One region of the Streptomyces sp. NPDC003027 genome, then DNA from elsewhere that is predicted to be linked to it. Evidence: riboswitches for the same ligand, from Rfam matches in the RefSeq annotation. Region 1 holds a riboswitch; each other region holds the start of a gene.

What was found. A riboswitch is a leader RNA that binds a small molecule or an ion and turns the genes downstream of it on or off. The one in region 1 is predicted to bind cyclic di-AMP.
Region 2: linked by a shared signal. The riboswitch ahead of ACWDX6_RS06275 (M23 family metallopeptidase) and the one ahead of ACWDX6_RS24415 (transglycosylase family protein) in region 1 are both predicted to bind cyclic di-AMP.
Region 3: linked by a shared signal. The riboswitch ahead of ACWDX6_RS11765 (M23 family metallopeptidase) and the one ahead of ACWDX6_RS24415 (transglycosylase family protein) in region 1 are both predicted to bind cyclic di-AMP.
Region 4: linked by a shared signal. The riboswitch ahead of ACWDX6_RS29425 (C40 family peptidase) and the one ahead of ACWDX6_RS24415 (transglycosylase family protein) in region 1 are both predicted to bind cyclic di-AMP.

What each region holds. Positions count from the first base shown of each region.
Region 1 covers NZ_JBSFTU010000039.1:19,262-23,803, reverse strand. Annotated here, with positions in the region: gene eno (phosphopyruvate hydratase) at 1-960, opposite strand, end outside; gene ACWDX6_RS24415 (transglycosylase family protein) at 1,342-2,037, opposite strand; cyclic di-AMP (ydaO/yuaA leader) riboswitch at 2,041-2,216, opposite strand; gene ACWDX6_RS24410 (transglycosylase family protein) at 2,475-3,470, opposite strand; gene ACWDX6_RS24405 (cytochrome P450 family protein) at 3,585-4,542, opposite strand, start outside.
Region 2 covers NZ_JBSFTU010000005.1:97,213-101,754, reverse strand. Annotated here, with positions in the region: gene ACWDX6_RS06295 (aspartate aminotransferase family protein) at 1-49, shown strand, start outside; gene ACWDX6_RS06290 (helix-turn-helix domain-containing protein) at 127-819, shown strand; gene ACWDX6_RS06285 (DUF6126 family protein) at 840-995, shown strand; gene ACWDX6_RS06280 (tyrosine-protein phosphatase) at 1,010-1,822, opposite strand; cyclic di-AMP (ydaO/yuaA leader) riboswitch at 2,213-2,369, shown strand; gene ACWDX6_RS06275 (M23 family metallopeptidase) at 2,374-3,315, shown strand; gene ACWDX6_RS06270 (SGNH/GDSL hydrolase family protein) at 3,487-4,281, shown strand; gene ACWDX6_RS06265 (TetR/AcrR family transcriptional regulator) at 4,301-4,542, opposite strand, start outside.
Region 3 covers NZ_JBSFTU010000012.1:36,810-41,351, forward strand. Annotated here, with positions in the region: gene ACWDX6_RS11755 (HPr family phosphocarrier protein) at 74-355, shown strand; gene ACWDX6_RS11760 (GntR family transcriptional regulator) at 543-1,226, opposite strand; gene ACWDX6_RS11765 (M23 family metallopeptidase) at 1,457-2,239, opposite strand; cyclic di-AMP (ydaO/yuaA leader) riboswitch at 2,253-2,418, opposite strand; gene ACWDX6_RS11770 (M16 family metallopeptidase) at 2,631-3,998, opposite strand; gene ACWDX6_RS11775 (M16 family metallopeptidase) at 4,025-4,542, opposite strand, start outside.
Region 4 covers NZ_JBSFTU010000067.1:3,869-8,410, reverse strand. Annotated here, with positions in the region: gene ACWDX6_RS29440 (urease subunit alpha) at 1-846, opposite strand, end outside; gene ACWDX6_RS29435 (urease subunit beta) at 839-1,168, opposite strand; gene ACWDX6_RS29430 (urease subunit gamma) at 1,182-1,484, opposite strand; cyclic di-AMP (ydaO/yuaA leader) riboswitch at 2,128-2,300, shown strand; gene ACWDX6_RS29425 (C40 family peptidase) at 2,304-2,780, shown strand; gene ACWDX6_RS29420 (ATP-binding protein) at 2,917-3,345, opposite strand; gene ACWDX6_RS29415 (8-amino-7-oxononanoate synthase) at 3,545-4,542, opposite strand, start outside.

The sequences.
Region 1 (4,542 bases):
CTCCGGGTTGGTGACGAACAGGTCGTCGCCGACGAGCTGCACCTTGGTGCCCAGCTTCTCGGTGATGGCCTTCCAGCCGGCCCAGTCGTCCTCGAACAGCGGGTCCTCGATGGAGACCAGCGGGTAGGAGGCGACGAGCTCCTCGTAGTACTCGGTCATCTCGGCGGCCGAGCGGGACTTGCCCTCGAACTCGTACGAGCCGTCCTTGTAGAACTCGGAGGCGGCGCAGTCGAGCGCCAGCGCGATGTCCTTGCCCGGGACGTAGCCGGCCTGCTTGATGGCCTCGACGATGAGGTCGAGCGCGGCGCGGTTGGAGTCGAGGTTCGGGGCGAAGCCGCCCTCGTCGCCCAGGCCGGTGGACAGGCCCTTGGTCTTCAGGACGGACTTGAGGGTGTGGTAGACCTCGGTGCCCCAGCGCAGGGCCTCGGAGAAGGACTCCGCGCCGATCGGGGCGATCATGAACTCCTGGATGTCCACGTTGGAGTCGGCGTGCGAGCCGCCGTTCAGGATGTTCATCATCGGAACGGGCAGCAGGTGCGCGTTCGGGCCGCCGAGGTAGCGGAAGAGCGGCAGGTCGGACGCCTCGGAGGCGGCGTGCGCGACGGCGAGGGAGACGCCGAGGATGGCGTTGGCGCCGAGCGAGGACTTGTCCGGGGTGGCGTCCAGGTCGAACATCGCCTGGTCGATCAGGCGCTGCTCGGTGGCGTCGTAGCCGACGAGCTCCGGGCCGATCTGCTCGATGACGGCGAGGACGGCCTTCTCGACACCCTTGCCCTGGTAGCGGTTCGGGTCACCGTCGCGGAGCTCGAGGGCCTCGAACGCACCGGTGGAGGCACCGGACGGAACAGCAGCACGGCCGGTGCTGCCGTCGTCGAGGCCGACCTCGACCTCGACCGTGGGGTTGCCTCGGGAGTCCAGGATTTCCCGGGCTACGACGACGTCGATGGACGGCACGAGCATCTCCTTCTGGGATGTGAAGCTAGATGTGACGCATGCGGTGCAGGGTCTCTTTGGCCTTGCGGCAAGAGCCTAACCGGCTCCCGCCCTCCAGTCGGCCGGGCGCCCGCCCGCTGGGACGAAAAAGGACCCAAGGGCATGCATCTGCGGACGAACGACCTCAGAACTACTGGGCGGTAACGAGGTGGGGCCCTGCGGGCGGGGCTCGGCCCCGGGAACCCGGGGGGTCACCCGCCGGCCGGTGGCCCCGAACGCGCGGAACCCCGGTCCGGCGCGCACGGGGGAAGGGCGCGCCGGACCGGGGTGGTCACCGCGGGAGAGTCGTGGGGGCGAGACGCCCCCTGGGGCCCGTGCGAGCCGCCGGACTCACGCGGGCCGCCGGACTCACTTCAGGTGGAGCTGCTGGCCCGGGTAGATCAGGTCGGCGTCGTCGACGATGTCCTTGTTGAGCTCGAACAGCTTGGCCCAGCCGCCCTTGACGTCGTGGGCGGCGGCGATCTTGCTCAGCGTGTCGCCGGCCGCGACCTTGTACTCGCCGTCACCCTTCGCGACCTTCTTGCCGGTCGGGGTGGTGACGGTCTTCTTCGGCTCGGCCTTCTTGGGCGCGGCCTTCGGCGCGGTGCGCGACTCGCTGCGGGTCGTCGGCTGCTCGGCCTGACGCTCCTGCTGCGCGGGGGCGGCCTGCTCGGCGGAGCCGCCGTTGTACGCGGCGCCGGAGAGGCCCACGCCGCAGCTCGGCCAGGCACCCTTGCCCTGGCCGGCCAGGACCTTCTCGGCGACCGCTATCTGCTGCGACTTGGAGGCCTGGTCGGCGGTCGAGGCGTACGCGGTACCGCCGTAGGCGGCCCAGGTGGAGGCCGAGAACTGCAGGCCGCCGTAGTAACCGTTGCCGGTGTTGATGGACCAGTTGCCGCCGGACTCGCACTGGGCGACGGCGTCCCACTCGGAGGCGGTGGCGGCCGAGGCGGACCCGGCCGTCATCAGCGGGGCGGCGACGGCGACGCCGGCGACGCCGACGAGTGCGACGGCGCGGGTGGCCTTGGAAGCACGACGGTGCTTGCCCTTACCGGAAAGCAGCATGCGATTTCTCCTCACCGACGCCTGCGAGGTGAGCTGTCGGGTTCGGACCAAGTGAGTTGTCCGGCCGCGTGACCAGCACGCGGCTCCACCCCAAGCCGGCCTTCCGTCCGTCTGTCTCGACGGCCGGGAACCGGCGCTTACCTTGGGTCCCCCGCTCCTGCCTACGGCGCTTGCGCGACGACTGTTCCCATCAACCGACGGCAGGATTCGGCGTTTCGGTCGACGGGGCCCGCGGTGGCGAGCAGTCACGACCGTAGACACAGACCCCCACGAAGTTCAAAGGCGTCCATTAGGGAGAAATCGCCCTTACCCGCCCTCGACCGAACAGCGTTTACGCAGGTGAGAGGTGACGGGAGCAAAGTTTGCGGACGGGATACGCCGGTCGCGACAAAGAGACCCATGTCTCACTTGCTCAGAACCGGACATAAGGTCCCGAACTAGCCCTGCGCGGGAGCGGTTTCGGGCGTCAGGTCGAGGCTCTGACCAGGGAGGATGAGATCCGGATCGCCGCCCACCGTCCGGCGGTTGGCGTCATAGAGCGCGGCCCAGCCGCCGGGGAGCTCGTTCTCCTGAGCAATCTCGGTGAGATTGTCTCCGGGCTTGACGGTGTATTCGTCCGCGGTGCCCTGAGTGTCCGCATTCTCCGCACCCGTACCGGCGGTCACGCCGCCTGTCGGCCCGTCAGCCGCTTCGAGCGGCGAGGCGTGGCGACCGGTTTCTCCGCTGCCGTCCGCAATGCCCGTCTCTTCGGGGGCCGCGCCGCCACGGTGCTTGCCGGTGCCCGGGGCGGCCGGCGCGGACGGCGTGACCGATGCCCCGGGGGCGGTGGGGGACGGCGTGCCGATGCCCGTCGAGGCGTCCGGCGCCACGGGCGCGGTGGGGGCGGCGGAGGTGGTCGGGACGGCCTCGGGGGCCGTCGGGAGGACCTCGGGGGTCGTCGGGGCCGCCTCGGGCGCCGTGGGGGCGATCGGCAGACCCGTGGTCCGGTTCGACTCCTCGACCGGGCCCGTGGGCTCCGCCGGCACGACGGCCGGCCCCGGGTCCACCTCGGGGGCGGTGCCGTCGTTCGTCAGACCGGCGATCGGGGCGCAGGTGTCCCACTCCGTGCCACCGGCGGCGAACGCCTTCTCGGCCACCACGATCTGCTGCGCACGGCTGGCCAGGTCGGCGCTGGACGCGTACGCGAGGCCGCCGTGCCGCTCCCAGGTCTCCTGGGTGAACTGGAGCCCGCCGTAGAGCCCGTTGCCGAAGTTGGCGCTCCACAGGCCGCCCGACTCGCACTCGGCCACCCGGTCCCAGGTGGCGGCGTCGGCGGCGGAGGCGGAGCCCGCGCCGAGCAGCGGCAGCGCGAGGGCCGATCCGGTCACGCCTGCGGCGACGACGATGGCGGGGGCCTGGCGGGGTCTGCGGTGACGTCCGTTCCCGGAGCGCATGCGGAATGCCTTTCGCGTGACGGCTGAGAATGACGGTGAACGTAGCGGCATTCGAACGTCAGTCACAAGTCGATGCAGCGGAGATCACGTAAAAGTCACAGTCCTGACGGTTCGTCAGCGGACAAGGGGGTCGAACTCCACCGGAAGAGTGCGCAATCCGCGCATGATGAGCCCTCCCCGCCACCGCAGATCGGCCGGATCCACGGCAAGTCGCAGATCCGGCAGCCGCGTCAGGAGGGTGGCGAGGGCGATCTGTCCCTCCAGCCGGGCGAGCGGGGCGCCGATGCAGTAATGGATGCCGTGCCCGTACCCGAGGTGCTGGTTGTCGCGCCGGGACAGGTCGAGCGTGTCCGGCCGGTCGAACCGCGCCGGGTCGCGGTCGGCGGCGGCGAGTACGACGAGGACCGGATCGCCCGCCGGGATCTCCTGCCCGCCGATGGTCAGCGGCTCCATGGCGTACCGCCAGGTGGCCAGCTCGACCGGTCCGTCGTAGCGCAACAGCTCCTCGACCCCCGTCTCCAGGAGCCCCCGCTCCCCCGCCGCGAGCGACGCCTGGAGCCGCTCCCGCTGGTCGGGGTTGCGGAGCAGCGCGTACACCCCGTTCCCCACCAGATTGACCGTGGTCTCGAAGCCGGCGAAGAGCAGGATGAAGGCCATCGCAGCGGCCTCGTTCTCGGTGAGGTGCTCCCCGTGGTCGGAGGCCTTGATGAGGCCAGAGATCAGGTCGTCCCCCGGATCGAGCCGCTTGCGGTGGATCAGCTCCGCGAGATACCCGCGCATCTTCTTGACCGACCGCGCGACCCCGCCGCGCGGCCCTCCGCCGTGCCGGATCATCATCCCGGCCCAGTCACGGAAGTCGTCCTGGTCCTCGCGCGGGACGCCGAGCAGGTCGCAGATCGCGTAGATGGGCAGCGGAAAGGCGAACTCGTGGATGAGGTCGGCGCTCCCCTTCTCCGCGAACCCGTCGATGAGCTGATCGGTCAGCTCCTGCACCCGCGGCGCGAACTCGGCCACCCGGCGCGGCGTGAACGCCTTCGACACCAGGCGTCGCAGCCGGGTGTGGTCGGGCGGA
Region 2 (4,542 bases), on a different contig from region 1:
GTGGGACTTCGGGAGGACGCTGGTCAAGCAGGCGGTCGCGCAGCGCTGAGAACGCGGCCGGGACGCTGCTTTGCCTCTGAGGCAAGAAATTTGCCCCGAGGGAAACGTCCCGGGTCCAATGGAGGCATGGAGCACCTCGCCGGGGAGCCGTCCCCGGACCCCGCCGCACCAGACGACCCGGCGCTCGACGCCCGCGACCCGGCCGTGTCCGACGCCTCCGGCCCCGCCGCGCGGGAGGCGCTTCCCTATGTCGCGCCGCAGCTGCGCGGGCTGCGCCGGCGGCGCGGGCTCACCCTGGAGGCCGCCGCCCGGCGGGCCGGTCTGTCGCCGGCCCATCTCTCCCGGCTGGAGACGGGCCGCCGCCAGCCCTCGCTGCCGATGCTGCTCGCCCTCGCCCGCATCTACGGTACGACCGTCTCGGAACTCCTCGGCGAGGCGCCCCCCGAGCGCGACCCGATCGTCCGCGCGGGCCGGGCCGAGCCCGTCGAGGCCGACGGCTGGGTCTACCACCAGGCCGGCGGCTCCGGACGCGCCCTTCAGGCGCTCCGCGTCCACGTGCCGTACGCCACCCGCGCCGACATCGTGCGGGTCCACCCCGGCGAGGAGTGGCTCCACGTCCTGGACGGCCGGGTGCGGCTCGCGCTCGGTGACGCCGTGCACGTGCTCGAACCGGGGGACAGCGCGCACTTCGACTCGCTCACCCCGCACCGCATCGGCGCCGCCACCCGAGGCGGGGCCGACCTGCTCTTCGTCCACACGCTGATGCAGAGCCCCGCCGCCGAGCTGTGTCTCGGCGAGGGGACCCCGCACCCGCGCTGAGCCCTTTGGAAGGTGCTGAAATGTCCGACAAATCCGCCGCGATCACTGGTGAGGAGCGCGGGGGCGGCAAGTTCCCCAAGGGGCTGGTCCTCCGCCTCTTCGCCTACCTGGTCGCCGGCCACCTCTTCGCGGGCTTCCTCTATCTGCTCTTCATGCTCGGCGGACAGAACCAGTAGCCGCGCCGGCCGGGCTACGCCTCGGTGACGAGGCGCTCGCGCAGCCGCTCACGGGTCTCGGGAGCGAGCCCGAGCCCCTGCGAGAGGTAGTTCTCGGCCGTGCCCCAGGTCTGCTCCATCGTCTCGAACGCCGCCCGGAGGTACTCCACGCGCGCGTCGAAGAGCGGACCGAGCAGCTCCATCACCTCGGGTGCCATGGCGTCCGCGGAGGTGGAGCTGCGGCGGATCTTGTAGCGGCGGTGGGGGTCGTTCGACTTGATGTAGTCCGCCTCGATCGCCTCGCGCTCGACGCCCACTGCGAGCAGCGAGATCGCTATGGACAGACCCGCGCGGTCCTTGCCGGCCGCGCAGTGCATCAGGGCGGGGACGCTGTCCTCGGCCATCGCGTGCAGGACGCGGCTGTGCTCCGCCGTACGCTCGACGATCATCTTCCGGTACGACTCGGCCATGCGGTCGGCCGCCTTGCCGTCGCCGAGCGCGTCGCGCAGCTGCTCCAGGTTGCCCCCGCTGACCAGCTTCCAGAACTCCTTGCCGTCGGCCGGGTCGTTGAGCGGTATGTTCACATTTCGTACACCCGGCAGCTCGATGTCCGCGCCCTCCACCTTCCGGTCCGCCGCGTTGCGGAAGTCGAAGACGGTGTGCAGTCCGAGGGTGGACAGGAAGGCCGCGTCCTCCTCCGTGGCGTGCGCGAGGTGGCCGCTGCGGAAGAGCCGTCCGAACCGCACCGAGCCGCCGTCCACGGTCGGCAGGCCGCCCACGTCCCTGAAGTTTCGGACCCCGGTCAGCTCGGGTTCGGTCGACGGGACCTGCGGCAGCTGCTGCGTCACGAGTACTCCTGAGTGTTGGCGGACTTCGACGATACGAGATCGGTTCCTGGGGCAATCATTCCGGGTGGCGGCCCGCTCGCACACCCCTGAGGCGGTAATGAGCGTTCTGTCCGAATTGGGATGTTAGGGATAACGCGCCCTGATTGCAGGGGAGATGGGTTCCGGGGCGTGAGCAGCGTCATAACCGTGACGGACCGTGCCTGATCGTCTTCCGCAATAGCCCTGGCAGAAAAGGAAATCGAGCCTCCGTCATCGCGGAGGGTGACCGGAATTCCGGTTGAATTTCACGGCGGGGAATGCGAGATGAATGCGACGGCTTGTTCACGCCGACCCCCCTCGTCTACGGTCACCGTCAATCCGGTCGGACCGCCGAATCCTGCCACCGTCCGGAATCCGCACCCACCCACGTATGGCAGGAGCGGGGGACCCAGGTAGTACGCCGAACCGGCTCGTGCCGGCCCGGCTCGGGGTGAAGCCGCGTGAGAACGCGGCCGGGCATCTCCAGTCCGAACCCGACAGCTCACCTCGCAGGCGACGGAGAGGAATTCGCCATGCCCGCGAAGGGTAAGCACCGCCGTCCCAAGGTCAACCCGATCACGCGCGGATTCGTCGCCGCCGGTACGGGCGGCGCCGTCGTCGCCCTGCCGCTCCTCGGCGCGACCGGCGCCCACGCCGCCGAGAAGACCGCTCCCGCCGTGATGCCCGAGCAGGCCGTCGCCGCCGCCGCGAAGGCCCCGGCCGCCGCCAAGGCCAAGCCGAAGACGTACTCCGTCGTCGCCGGCGACTATCTGTCCAAGATCGCCGCCGAGCACCACCTGGCCGGCGGCTGGAAGAAGCTCTACGAGGACAACCGCCAGGTCGTCGGCGAGAACCCCTCGCTGATCTTCCCCGGCATGAAGCTCACCCTCGGCGCCAAGTCCACGGCCAAGGCGCCCGCGCCCAAGGCCGCGGCTCCGAAGGCCGCGCCCAAGGCGGCTCCGAAGGCGGCTCCGAAGGCCGGGAAGTCCACCTCCGACGCGGCCGAGTCGCGCAGCTCCCGCAGCAGCGAGCGCGCCGCCGCGGAGTCGAAGCCGGCGTCGCAGTCCTCCTCCGGCTGGGTCTCCCCGGTGAGCGGCGGCGTCTCCACGCCGTACCGCGCCTCCGGCTCGATGTGGTCCTCCGGCTACCACACCGGTGTCGACTTCATGGCCTCCTCCGGCACCTCCGTCAAGGCCGTCGGCGCGGGCACCGTGTACTCCGCCGGCTGGAGCGGTTCGTACGGCAACGAGGTCGTCATCCAGCACGCGGACGGCACCTACTCGCAGTACGCGCACCTCTCCTCCCTCTCCGTCTCCGCCGGCCAGTCCGTCAACGGCGGCGACCAGATCGGCCTGTCCGGCTCCACCGGCAACTCCAGCGGTCCGCACCTGCACTTCGAGATGCGCACCGGTCCGAGCTACGGCTCGGACATCGACCCGCTCGCCTACCTGCGCGAGAAGGGCGTCAGCATCTGACGCGTCACCACTCGACGCGTCCCACGGCACGCACCCCGGGCCCGGCACCTTCGTGCCGGGCCCTCGGCGTATTCCGGCTTGGCGCAATCTTGACCGGTGGCGTATCTCACCTGCCGTCAACCACTCCTTACGGTCGCGTAGGTCACACCCCCAAGGGAAAGATGTGCTCCCGTGGCAGACGATTCGAGATCAAGAGACATGGACGTATTCGGGTCGTACGCGGCGATCGGTGACAGCTTCACCGAGGGCGTCGGAGATCCCGGACCCGACGGGACGTATGTGGGATGGGCGGACCGTTTCGCGGTGCTGCTGGCCGACCGGCTGCCGGAGCACGAAGCGTTCCGCTACGCCAATCTGGCCGTACGCGGCCGCCTCCTCGACCAGATCGTGGAGGAGCAGGTCCCCCGCGCCAAGGAACTCGCCCCCGACCTGGTGACCTTCTGCGCGGGCGGCAACGACATCATCCGCCCCGGCAGCGACCCGGACGACGTCGCCGAGCGCTTCGAGCGCGCCGTCGCCGACCTCACCTCCGCCGTCGGCACGGTCATGGTCACGACCGGCTTCGACACCCGGGACGTGCCCGTGCTGCGCCATCTGCGCGGCAAGATCGCCACCTACACGGCCCATGTCCGGGCCATCGCCGACCGCTACGGCTGCCCCGTCCTGGACCTCTGGTCGCTCAAGTCCGTCCAGGACAGGCGTGCTTGGGACGGCGACCGGCTGCATCTGTCGCCCGAGGGGCACACCCGGGTCGCCCTGCGCGCCGCCCAGGTCCTCGGCATCCCGGTACCGGCCGACCCGGACCAGCCGTGGCCGCCGCTGCCCCCGCGCGGGACGCTGGAGGTGCGCCGCGACGACATCCTGTGGGCCAGGGAGTACCTGGTGCCCTGGATCGGCCGCCGGCTGCGGGGCGAGAGCTCGGGCGACCACGTGGCGGCCAAGCGCCCGGACCTCATGCCCCTGTAGGCGTGATGGCCACGGCGGTCTACGAGCCGCGCTGAGCCCCCGTGTCGGGCCCGGGCAGGCCCAACTCCCGGTCCAGCGCCGCATCGGCCCACTCCAGCATGGCGGCGCGCGAGAGCGATCCGGCGTACGAGGTCATCTGCACCGCCAGCCCGTCCAGGAAGGCGGTCAGCCGCCAGGCCGCGGCCGCCGGGTCCCGGCAGGGGAACTCACCGGCCGCCGCGCCCTCGGCGATCACCTCGGCCAGCGCCGCCTTCCACTGCT
Region 3 (4,542 bases), on a different contig from region 1:
GGTCGGTACGAGCATGCGGCCACCCGTGAGAGACTGGTCTAGACAACCCGCTTGAGACTTGAAGGGCAACACCATGGCTGAGCGCCGCGTCAACGTCGGCTGGGCCGAGGGCCTGCACGCCCGCCCCGCCTCCATCTTCGTCCGTGCCGCCACGGCCTCCGGCGTCCCCGTGACGATCGCCAAGGCCGACGGCAACCCGGTGAACGCCGCGTCGATGCTCGCGGTGCTCGGTCTGGGCGCGCAGGGCGGCGAGGAGATCGTGCTCGCTTCGGACGCCGAGGGCGCCGAGGCCGCACTGGACCGTCTCGCCAAGCTGGTTGCCGAGGGTCTCGACGAGCTGCCCGAGACCGTCTGACGACATCTCGCGAAGGAGCCGCGCCCGCCGGAACGACGGCGGGCGCGGCTTCTTCGTTTTCCGCGCGGTCGCTCCGACCGGGAATGTCAGGGGAACGCAAATTCCGGACGACGCGATTTCCGTCGCGGCATTTAAGGCAGCACGAATACAGCCGGAGAATTCCTTCTCTTTGTATACGGCCCCGTCGTTAATTCCGGATGCTCGCGGTGTTTACGACATGTTGCGAAACCCTCACACGCCCTCGCTCGGAGCGCTTGAGCCGGTGCAGGGCCAGCGACCGCTCCGCGTGCAGGGCGGTGAGCGCACGGGCCCGCTCGGCGTCGCCGCGCGCCACGGCGTCGACGATCGCCCCGTGCTCGGCCCATGCCTCCACGGGCTGGGCGGCCGGCTCGACCACGTACATCCAGGCGATCTTGTGCCGGAGCTGGGTGAGCAGCGCTGTGAGCGCCGGGCTGCCGGACGCCTGCGCGAGCGTCTCGTGGAACCAGCCGCCGAGCGAGCGCAGATCCTCGCCCTGGCCGCGTCTGGCCCGCTCCTGCCCCAGCCTGACCAGGCCGCGCAGCACCTTGAGATGGGCCTCGGTGCGGCGCTGTGCGGCGCGGGCGGCGCCGAGCGGCTCAAGGAGCGACCGTACGTCCAGCAGGTCGGCCGCCTCCTGCTCGGTGAGTTCGGCGACATGGGCCCCCGCGTGCCGACGGGTGATCACGAACCCCTCCGACTCCAGGGTCCGCAGCGCCTCGCGGACCGGGACGCGGGAGACTCCGTAGCGGCGGGCGAGCTGCTCCTCGGTCAGCCGGCCGCCGCGCTCGAAGACACCGGAGACGATGTCGTCCCGGATCGCCGTGCATACCGAGTGCGCGGGGATGCGCATGTCCGACCTCCGCCTCAATCCGCGCGAAACCCATCCGATTGACGTCCGTCCGCCGGTTCCTCGCCGGCTGTTCGATGACGGACGACTGTTCGGTGACTCTATTGCAGCGCGGCGGTAATTCCGATGGCTCCGGTGGATCCATGGATATCTTTTGGCCGAGAAAAGCCCCGGCTCAGTACGAGCCGGGGCTTTTCTGACGTGGACGGGCGGGACTGCCCGGCGCGGTCGGGTCAGACGTTCACGCCGCGGGCGCGCAGGTACGCGACCGGGTTGATGTCGGAGCCGTACTCGGCGCTGGTGCGGGCCTCGAAGTGCAGGTGCGGGCCGGTGGAGTTGCCGGTCGAGCCGGAGATGCCGATCCGCTCGCCCGGGGTGACGGTCTGGCCGACCGAGACGGTGATGTCCGCCAGGTGCCCGTACTGGGTGTACGTGCCGTCGTTCATCCGGATGACGACGTTGTTGCCGTACGCGCCGCCCCAGCCGGCCTCGACGACGGTGCCGGCGCCCACGGAGACGACCTTGCTGCCGTAGGCGGCGTGGAAGTCGACTCCGGAGTGGCTGCCGGAGGACCAGAGGGAGCCGCCGGTCTTGTAGCCGGTGGTGACGTACGAACCCGCGATGGGGAGCTGGAAGGAGTTCAGGCGCTTGCGCTCGGCCTCGCGGGCGGCGCGCTCCTTGGCCTCGCGGACCTCCTTGGCACGGGCCTCGGCCTTGCGCTTCGCCTCGGCCTGCGCGCGGGCCTCAGCCTTCGCCTTGGCGAGGGCCTCGACGGCCTCCCGCTCCTGGACGGCGGCCTGGACGTCGATCTGGTCCGCCAGGGACTCGGAGACGACGGCCTGGTTCAGGCCGGTGTCCTCGAGCGAGCGGGGGTCCGTGTCGGCGGCGAGCGCCGGGGAGGCGAGGGTTCCGAGGACGCCGGTGGTGGCGAGGGTGGCGACGCCGGCGATGCCCGCGCTGCGGCGCGCCAGACGGCTCGGACCACGATGCTTCCCGGTGGCACGGGTGAACGCCATGAAGTGGCTGATCCTTTCCTTCCTTCTCGCCTACCGGGTTAGCTGACGGGTTCGGAGCAGGAAGGTCTCCTACGGGCCCCTCCGCGCTCTGGCGAAGGCGTCCGATTCACCCCAGGGACTTCGTGTGGGTCCCCGGCTCCCCAGGCTCGCGCCTGACGGGGACTCGGCGATGACTGCCCGGTGCCGCGGATGCGGCGGGTGCTACTGACGAACAGCCGGACCGACGCTAAGCGGACTGTCTTTCAATCAGCAAACAGACCCGCCTTTTTGTAAGACATGCCACAGGGCAGAGGGGCACCCTCTCCCGCAATACGGACAAAGGCCCGGCAAAGGCGAGGACCCCGACGTACGGTGACGTCGGGGTCCTCGCAGCGGCGCGGGAGCGCCTCGATCAGCCGGTGACGACGGTCACTTCGCCGATGCCGAGCGCGCGCACGGGCTCCTCGATCTGCGCCGCGTCCCCCACGAGCACGGTGACCAGGCGGTCCACCGGGAAGGCGTTGACGACGGCCGCCGTCGCCTCCACCGTGCCGGTCTCGGCCAGCCGCGCGTACAACTGCGCCTGGAAATCGTCCGGAAGGTGCTGCTCGACCTGGTCGGCGAGCGTTCCGGCGACGGAGGCGGCCGTCTCGTACTTCAGCGGCGCCACGCCCACCAGGTTCTGCACCGCGACATCGCGCTCCGCGTCCGTCAGACCCTCGGCGGCGAGCGTGCGCAGCACCTTCCACAGGTCGTCAAGTGCCGGGCCGGTGTTGGGGGTGTCGACGGAACCGCTGATGGCGAGCATCGCGGCGCCGTTGCCCTCGCTGTCGGAGCGGAGCACCTGGCCGAAGGCCCGCACGCCGTAGGTGTAGCCCTTCTCTTCGCGCAGGACACGGTCCAGGCGGGAGGTGAGGGTGCCGCCGAGGCAGTACGTGCCGAGGACCTGGGCAGGCCAGACCCGGTCGTGCCGGTCGGGGCCGACGCGGCCGATCAGGAGCTGCGTCTGGACCGCGCCGGGACGGTCCACGATGACCACGCGGCCGGTGTCGTCGGCCGTGATCGGCGGCATGCGGCGCGGCTCCGCCGTGTCGCCCGTCCAGGCGCCGAGGGTCTCGGCGAGGACCTTGTCCAGGTCGACGTCGGTCAGGTCGCCGACGACCACGGCGGTGGCCGTGCCGGGCCGCACATGCGCGTCGCGGAAGGCGCGAACCGCTGCGGCGTCGATCGCGGCGACCGTCTCCTCGGTGCCCTGGCGCGGCCGGGACATGCGCGAGCCGGCCGGGAAGAGCTCCTTGGAGAGCTGCTTGGCCGCCCTGCGGGCGGGGTTCGCCGTCTCGTGCGGGATCTCGTCCAGCCGGTTGCGCACCAGCCGCTCGATCTCGGTGTCGACGAACGCCGGGGCGATCAGGGCCTCGGAGAGCAGACCGAGCGCCTTGGGCAGCCGGGAGACCGGGACCTCCAGGGAGACCCGTACGCCCGGGTGGTCGGCGTGCGCGTCGAGCGTGGCACCGCAGCGCTCCAGCTCCGCGGCGAACTCCTCCGCCGAGTGCTTGTCCGTCCCTTCGGAGAAGGCCCGCGCCATGATGGTCGCGACGCCGTCGAGACCCTCCGGCTCGGCGTCCAGCGGGGCGTCGAGGAAGAGCTCGACCGCCACCACCTTCTGCCCGGGGCGGTGACAGCGCAGCACCGTCAGGCCGTTGTCCAGCGCACCGCGCTCCGGGGCCGGGAAGGCCCAGGGGCGGGCGACGCCCGGCTTCGGCTGCGGGTGGAACTCCATGCTCGTCAAAGACGCGGCAGCGTCGCTCACTGGTCCGCTCCCTCTTCCTCGTCGCTCTCGCTGTCGCTGTCGCTGTGCTCGGCGGTGACCGGCTCGTAGACGAGCACCGCGCGGTTGTCGGGACGCAGCCGGGCCGCGGCGACCTCGCGCACCTCGTCGGCGGTGACGTCCAGGACGCGGTTCACGGCCGTCAGGGCGAGCTGCGGGTCACCGAAGAGCACCGCGTACCGGCACAGTTCGTCGGCGCGGCCGGCGACCGTGCCGAGCCGGTCCAGCCACTCGCGCTCCAACTGCGCCTGGGCGCGCTCCATCTCCTCGGGCGTCGGGCCCTCGGCGGCGAAGCGGGCCAGCTCCTCGTCGACGGCGGCCTCGATCTCGGGGACCTCGACGCCGCCCGACGTCTTCACGTCCAGCCAGCCCAGCGAGGGCGCGCCGGCCAGGCGCAGCAGGCCGAAGCCGGCCGCGACGGCCGTGCGGTCGCGGCGGACCAGACGGTTGTGCAGCCGGGAGGACTCGCCGCCGCCGAGCACGGTCAGCGCGAGGT
Region 4 (4,542 bases), on a different contig from region 1:
GCCTTCGGTGTGGTACGCGTGGATGGTGCGGCCCGCGATGGCGGCGAGGGTGTCGCCGACGAAGCCCGCCTCGTTCAGGGTGTCGGTGTGGATGGCGAGCTGGGCACCGGTCTCGTCGCAGACACCGAGGCAGGCGTCGATCACGGCCGGGGTGGCCCCCCAGTCCTCGTGGATCTTGAAGCCGAGCGCGCCGCCCCGGAGCTGCGAGTGCATGGCCTCCCGCGACATGGTGTTGCCCTTGCCGAGCAGCCCGATGTTGACGGGGAACGTGTCCAGCGCCTCGAACATCCGGGCGAGATGCCAGGGGCCGGGGGTGACGGTGGTCGCCTTGGTTCCTTCGGCCGGGCCCGTGCCGCCGCCGACGAGGGTGGTGATGCCGGTGGCGAGCGCCTGCTCGACGACGGTCGGTGAGATGAAGTGGACGTGGGCGTCGACGGCTCCGGCGGTGACGATTCTGCCGTTGCCGGCGATGACCTCGGTCTCCGGTCCGATCACGAGGCCGGGGTGGACGCCGTCCATGGTATCGGGGTTGCCGGCCTTTCCGAGTGCGGTGATCCGGCCGTCGCGGATGCCGATGTCGGCCTTGACGACACCCCAGTGGTCGATGATCACGGCCCCGGTCACGACGGTGTCGGGCGCGCCCTCGGCGCGGGTCGTCCGGGACTGGCCCATGGACTCGCGGATGACCTTGCCGCCGCCGAAGACGGCTTCGTCGCCGGCGCGGCCGGGTCCGCCCGAGCGGTCCTCCTCGATCTCGACGAGCAGGTCGGTGTCGGCGAGCCGGATACGGTCACCGGTGGTGGGGCCGAAGAGGTCGGCGTAGACGGAACGGTGCAGGTCAGGCACGGTCGGCCCCCTCGGTGTCGAGCGCGCCGGCGGTCTCGCCGCGCAGGCCGGGGACCAGTCGGCGGCCCGCCAGCGGTACGAGTTCGACCTCCACGGGGATGCCGGGTTCGAAGCGCACGGCGGTGCCCGCGGCGATGTGGAGCCGCAGACCGCGCGCGGCGGCGCGGTCGAAGTCGAGACCGGGATTGGCCTCGGCGAAGTGGTAGTGGGAGCCGACCTGGACGGGGCGGTCGGCGGCGTTCAGGACCGTGAGGCGGGTGACGGGGCGGCCCTCGTTGAGGGCCACGGGGCCGTCCCCGTACAGGATCTCTCCGGGAATCATCGTCGCTCCCCCGTCACACGATCGGATCGTGGACGGTGACGAGCTTGGTGCCGTCCGGGAAGGTGGCCTCGACCTGCACGTCGTGGATCATCTCGGGGATGCCGGCCATGACGTCCTCACGGGAGAGGACCTTGCGGCCGGAGGCCATGAGCTCGGCGACCGTACGGCCGTCCCGTGCGCCCTCCAGAATGTGGGCGGTGATCAACGCGATGGACTCGGGGTGGTTGAGCTTCACCCCGCGTGCCCTGCGCTTCTCGGCCACGTCCGCCGCCACATGGATGAGCAGGCGTTCCTGCTCATGCGGGGTCAGTTGCACGCTTCCACCTCACAGTCGTCCACCGGGCGGCTCTCCCGGACAGCAGCGGACGTTACCGATCTTCCACACGGTGTCGAGCCGCGTAGCGGCGCTGCTGGGTCAGACATTGCACGTTAGGGCGGAAGTTTTTCCGGCGCGTTAACTCGGGCTTTGCGTCCCCGTGGACATCGGCCCGCCGGGTTTGCCCGCGCCCGGCTCGCGATGGCGGGCGGCGATGCCGAAGCGGCTCCGCTCACCCGGAGCCGATGCGGCGGGTCGACACGGGCGACCGAGCCGATGCTCCCCGGCGCCCCCCGCCAGTTGACATTCCCGCGTGTCGTGTCGAGGTCCACTCGGAGCACCGGCGCCGTGAAAACCCTCCCTCGTTCGGCGTAGTCGATGAATCGACTTATGGGAGGGGTGAGTTGCAGAACAGGTGCACACATCTGGCGGAATCGGCTGTTCCAGCCCTGGTACGGGGCTCGTCGAACAAACCTCTGAAGATCACGAAACCTTCTTGTCCACTCGAATGGATCAGTCGTGAGGAGCCTCACATATCGCCGTTTCAGCTCGGTTTTCGACCAGTGTGTGGGTCAAGATCCCTCACGACGACAAGCCCCCGCCACCGCGGCGGGGCGGTCCGGGCGGACGCCGAGTCCTGCCGCTGTCCCGGACGTCTGGTCGACAGGAGTGGATCGGCAGGAGTGGAGGACCCGAGCAGCACGGGACGACCGAGCAGGTGGGCCGTTCCTCGGGGTGAAGCCGCAGCCGCGGCCGGGCATCTTCGCCTGCCCGAACCCGACAGGTCATCCTTCACAGGCGGCTGACGAAGGGTTGCGCATGACTGCGCAGATTCATGTCCCGTCCCTGCTGTCCCGAGCCGGAGCCGTCTCGGCTCTCACCCTCGCCGCCGTCGGCGGCACGCTGCTGGCGCCGGGCGGCGCACCGGAGGCCCAGGCCGCGACCGCACACGCCGACAAGGCGCTGCGCATCGCCGCCTCCAAGAAGGGATCGCCTTACAAGTACGGAGCGACCGGGCCGAGCAGGTTCGACTGCTCGGGGCTCACGCTCTACTCGTACAAGAAGGCGGGCAAGTCGCTGCCCCGTACCGCGCAGCAGCAGTACAACAAGACCCGGCACATCTCCGCCTCCAGCAGGCAACGGGGCGACCTGGTCTTCTTCCACTCCGGTGGAAGGGTCTACCACGTGGGCATCTACGCCGGTGGCAACAAGATCTGGCACTCCCCCAAGACCGGCTCCTGGGTGAAGCTCGACAAGATCTGGTCCTCGAAGATCTACTACGGCCGGGTCCGCTGACGGGCCGCCATCCGGCGGACGAGATGCCGAAGGGGCGCGGTGACGCCACCGCCCCCCTCCGCACCGGCTCAGCTCCCCGCGAGCGGGACGGTGAGCAGGGCCGCACGCCAGCCCGGCATGATCGGCAAGACGCCCCCTAGACCAGGGACGCCTTCCAGGGCAGGGTGATCCAGACGGTCTTGCCGCCGTCGTCGGTCGGGGTGACCGAGAGCCGGCCGCCCGCCTCGGCCGCCAGATAGCGGATGATCACCATCCCCCGGCCGTTGTCCTGCTGCACGGCCGCCGGCAGCCGCCGGGGCCGGCGCGGATGGCTGTCGGTGACGCCGACGCACAGCCACTCCTCGCGCTCCAGGCGGACGTCGACGGTGAAGTTGGGCGACTGGCCGAAGGTGTGCTGCACGGCGTTGGTGGCCAGTTCCGAGACGATCAGCCGGACGGTGTCGGCGGTGTCGCTTCCGTCCGGGAGTCCCCACTCGCCGAGGACGTCGTCGACATATCTTCGGGCGGCGGACACCGAGGCGGGATCGCTCGGCAGAGTGACGGTTGCTTCCTGATGGTCTGCCATGGCGACGCTGTCCCTTTCCCACCGGGGCCCCGCCCCGGATTGCGCTCGCCGTCAGAGTGCCACCGGACGTGCCGCCATGGGTGGCGATCCCCCAAGATATGCCGATATCTGTCCCCCGATGCGGTGAACTCCGGCGAGGCGCAACCTTTTTGAGGCGGCTCTCCCCTAAGGCATCCCATCTCGATCCGCCGGACAGAGCCTAGGAAGCACCCGGAGCGGTGCGGACGATCGTCGCCACCGCCTCGGCGATCTGGGCGTCGCTGAGGTCCGCGCGGGCCGTGAGCCGCAGCCGGGAGATGCCGTCCGGCACCGAAGGGGGCCGGAAGCAGCCCACCGCCAGGCCCTCCGCCCGGCAGTCCGCCGCCCACGCCAGCGCCGCCTCCGGCGAGGGGGCGCGCACCGAGACCACGGCCGCGTCCGGGCGTACGGCGGTCAGCCCGGCGTCGGTGAGGAGCCGGTGCAGGGTGGTGGCCACCGTCCTCGCGCGCTCCGCGAGCCCGGGCTCGTCGTGGAGCAGGCGCAGGCTCGCGAGTGCGGCACCCACGGCGGCCGGGGCGAGCCCGGTGTCGAAGATGAACGTCCGGGCCGCGTTGACCAGGTGCTCGATGACCCGGGCGGGGCCGAGGACGGCGCCGCCCTGGCTGCCGAGGGACTTGGAGAGGGTCAGGGTGGCGACGACGTCGTCGTCACCGGCGAGACCGGCGGCGTGCGGGGCGCCCCGGCCGCCCGTCCCGAGGACGCCCAGGCCGTGGGCGTCGTCGACGACGAGCGCGGCGCCGTGGTCCCGGCAGGCCCGGGCCAGTTCGGCCAGCGGGGCCTTGTCGCCGTCCACCGAGAAGACCGAGTCGGTGACGGCGAGGGCCCGCCGCCCGCCGTGGGCGTGCAGCGTCTTGCGTACGGCCTCGGGGTCGCGGTGCGGGACCACGGCCGTCTCCGCGCGAGAGAGCCGGCAGCCGTCCACGATCGAGGCGTGGTTGCCCGCGTCCGAGACGATCAGGGAGCCGCGGCCGCTCAGCGCGGTGAGGGCGGCCAGATTGGCCGTGTACCCGGAGGAGAAGACGAGGGCCGCCTCGAACCCGCAGAACGCGGCGAGTTCGCGTTCGAGGCGGGCGTGCAGCCGGGTCGTGCCGGTGACCAGCCGCGAACCGGTCGAGCCCGCGCCCCAGCGCCGGGCGGCGTCCGCGGCGGCCTCGGTGA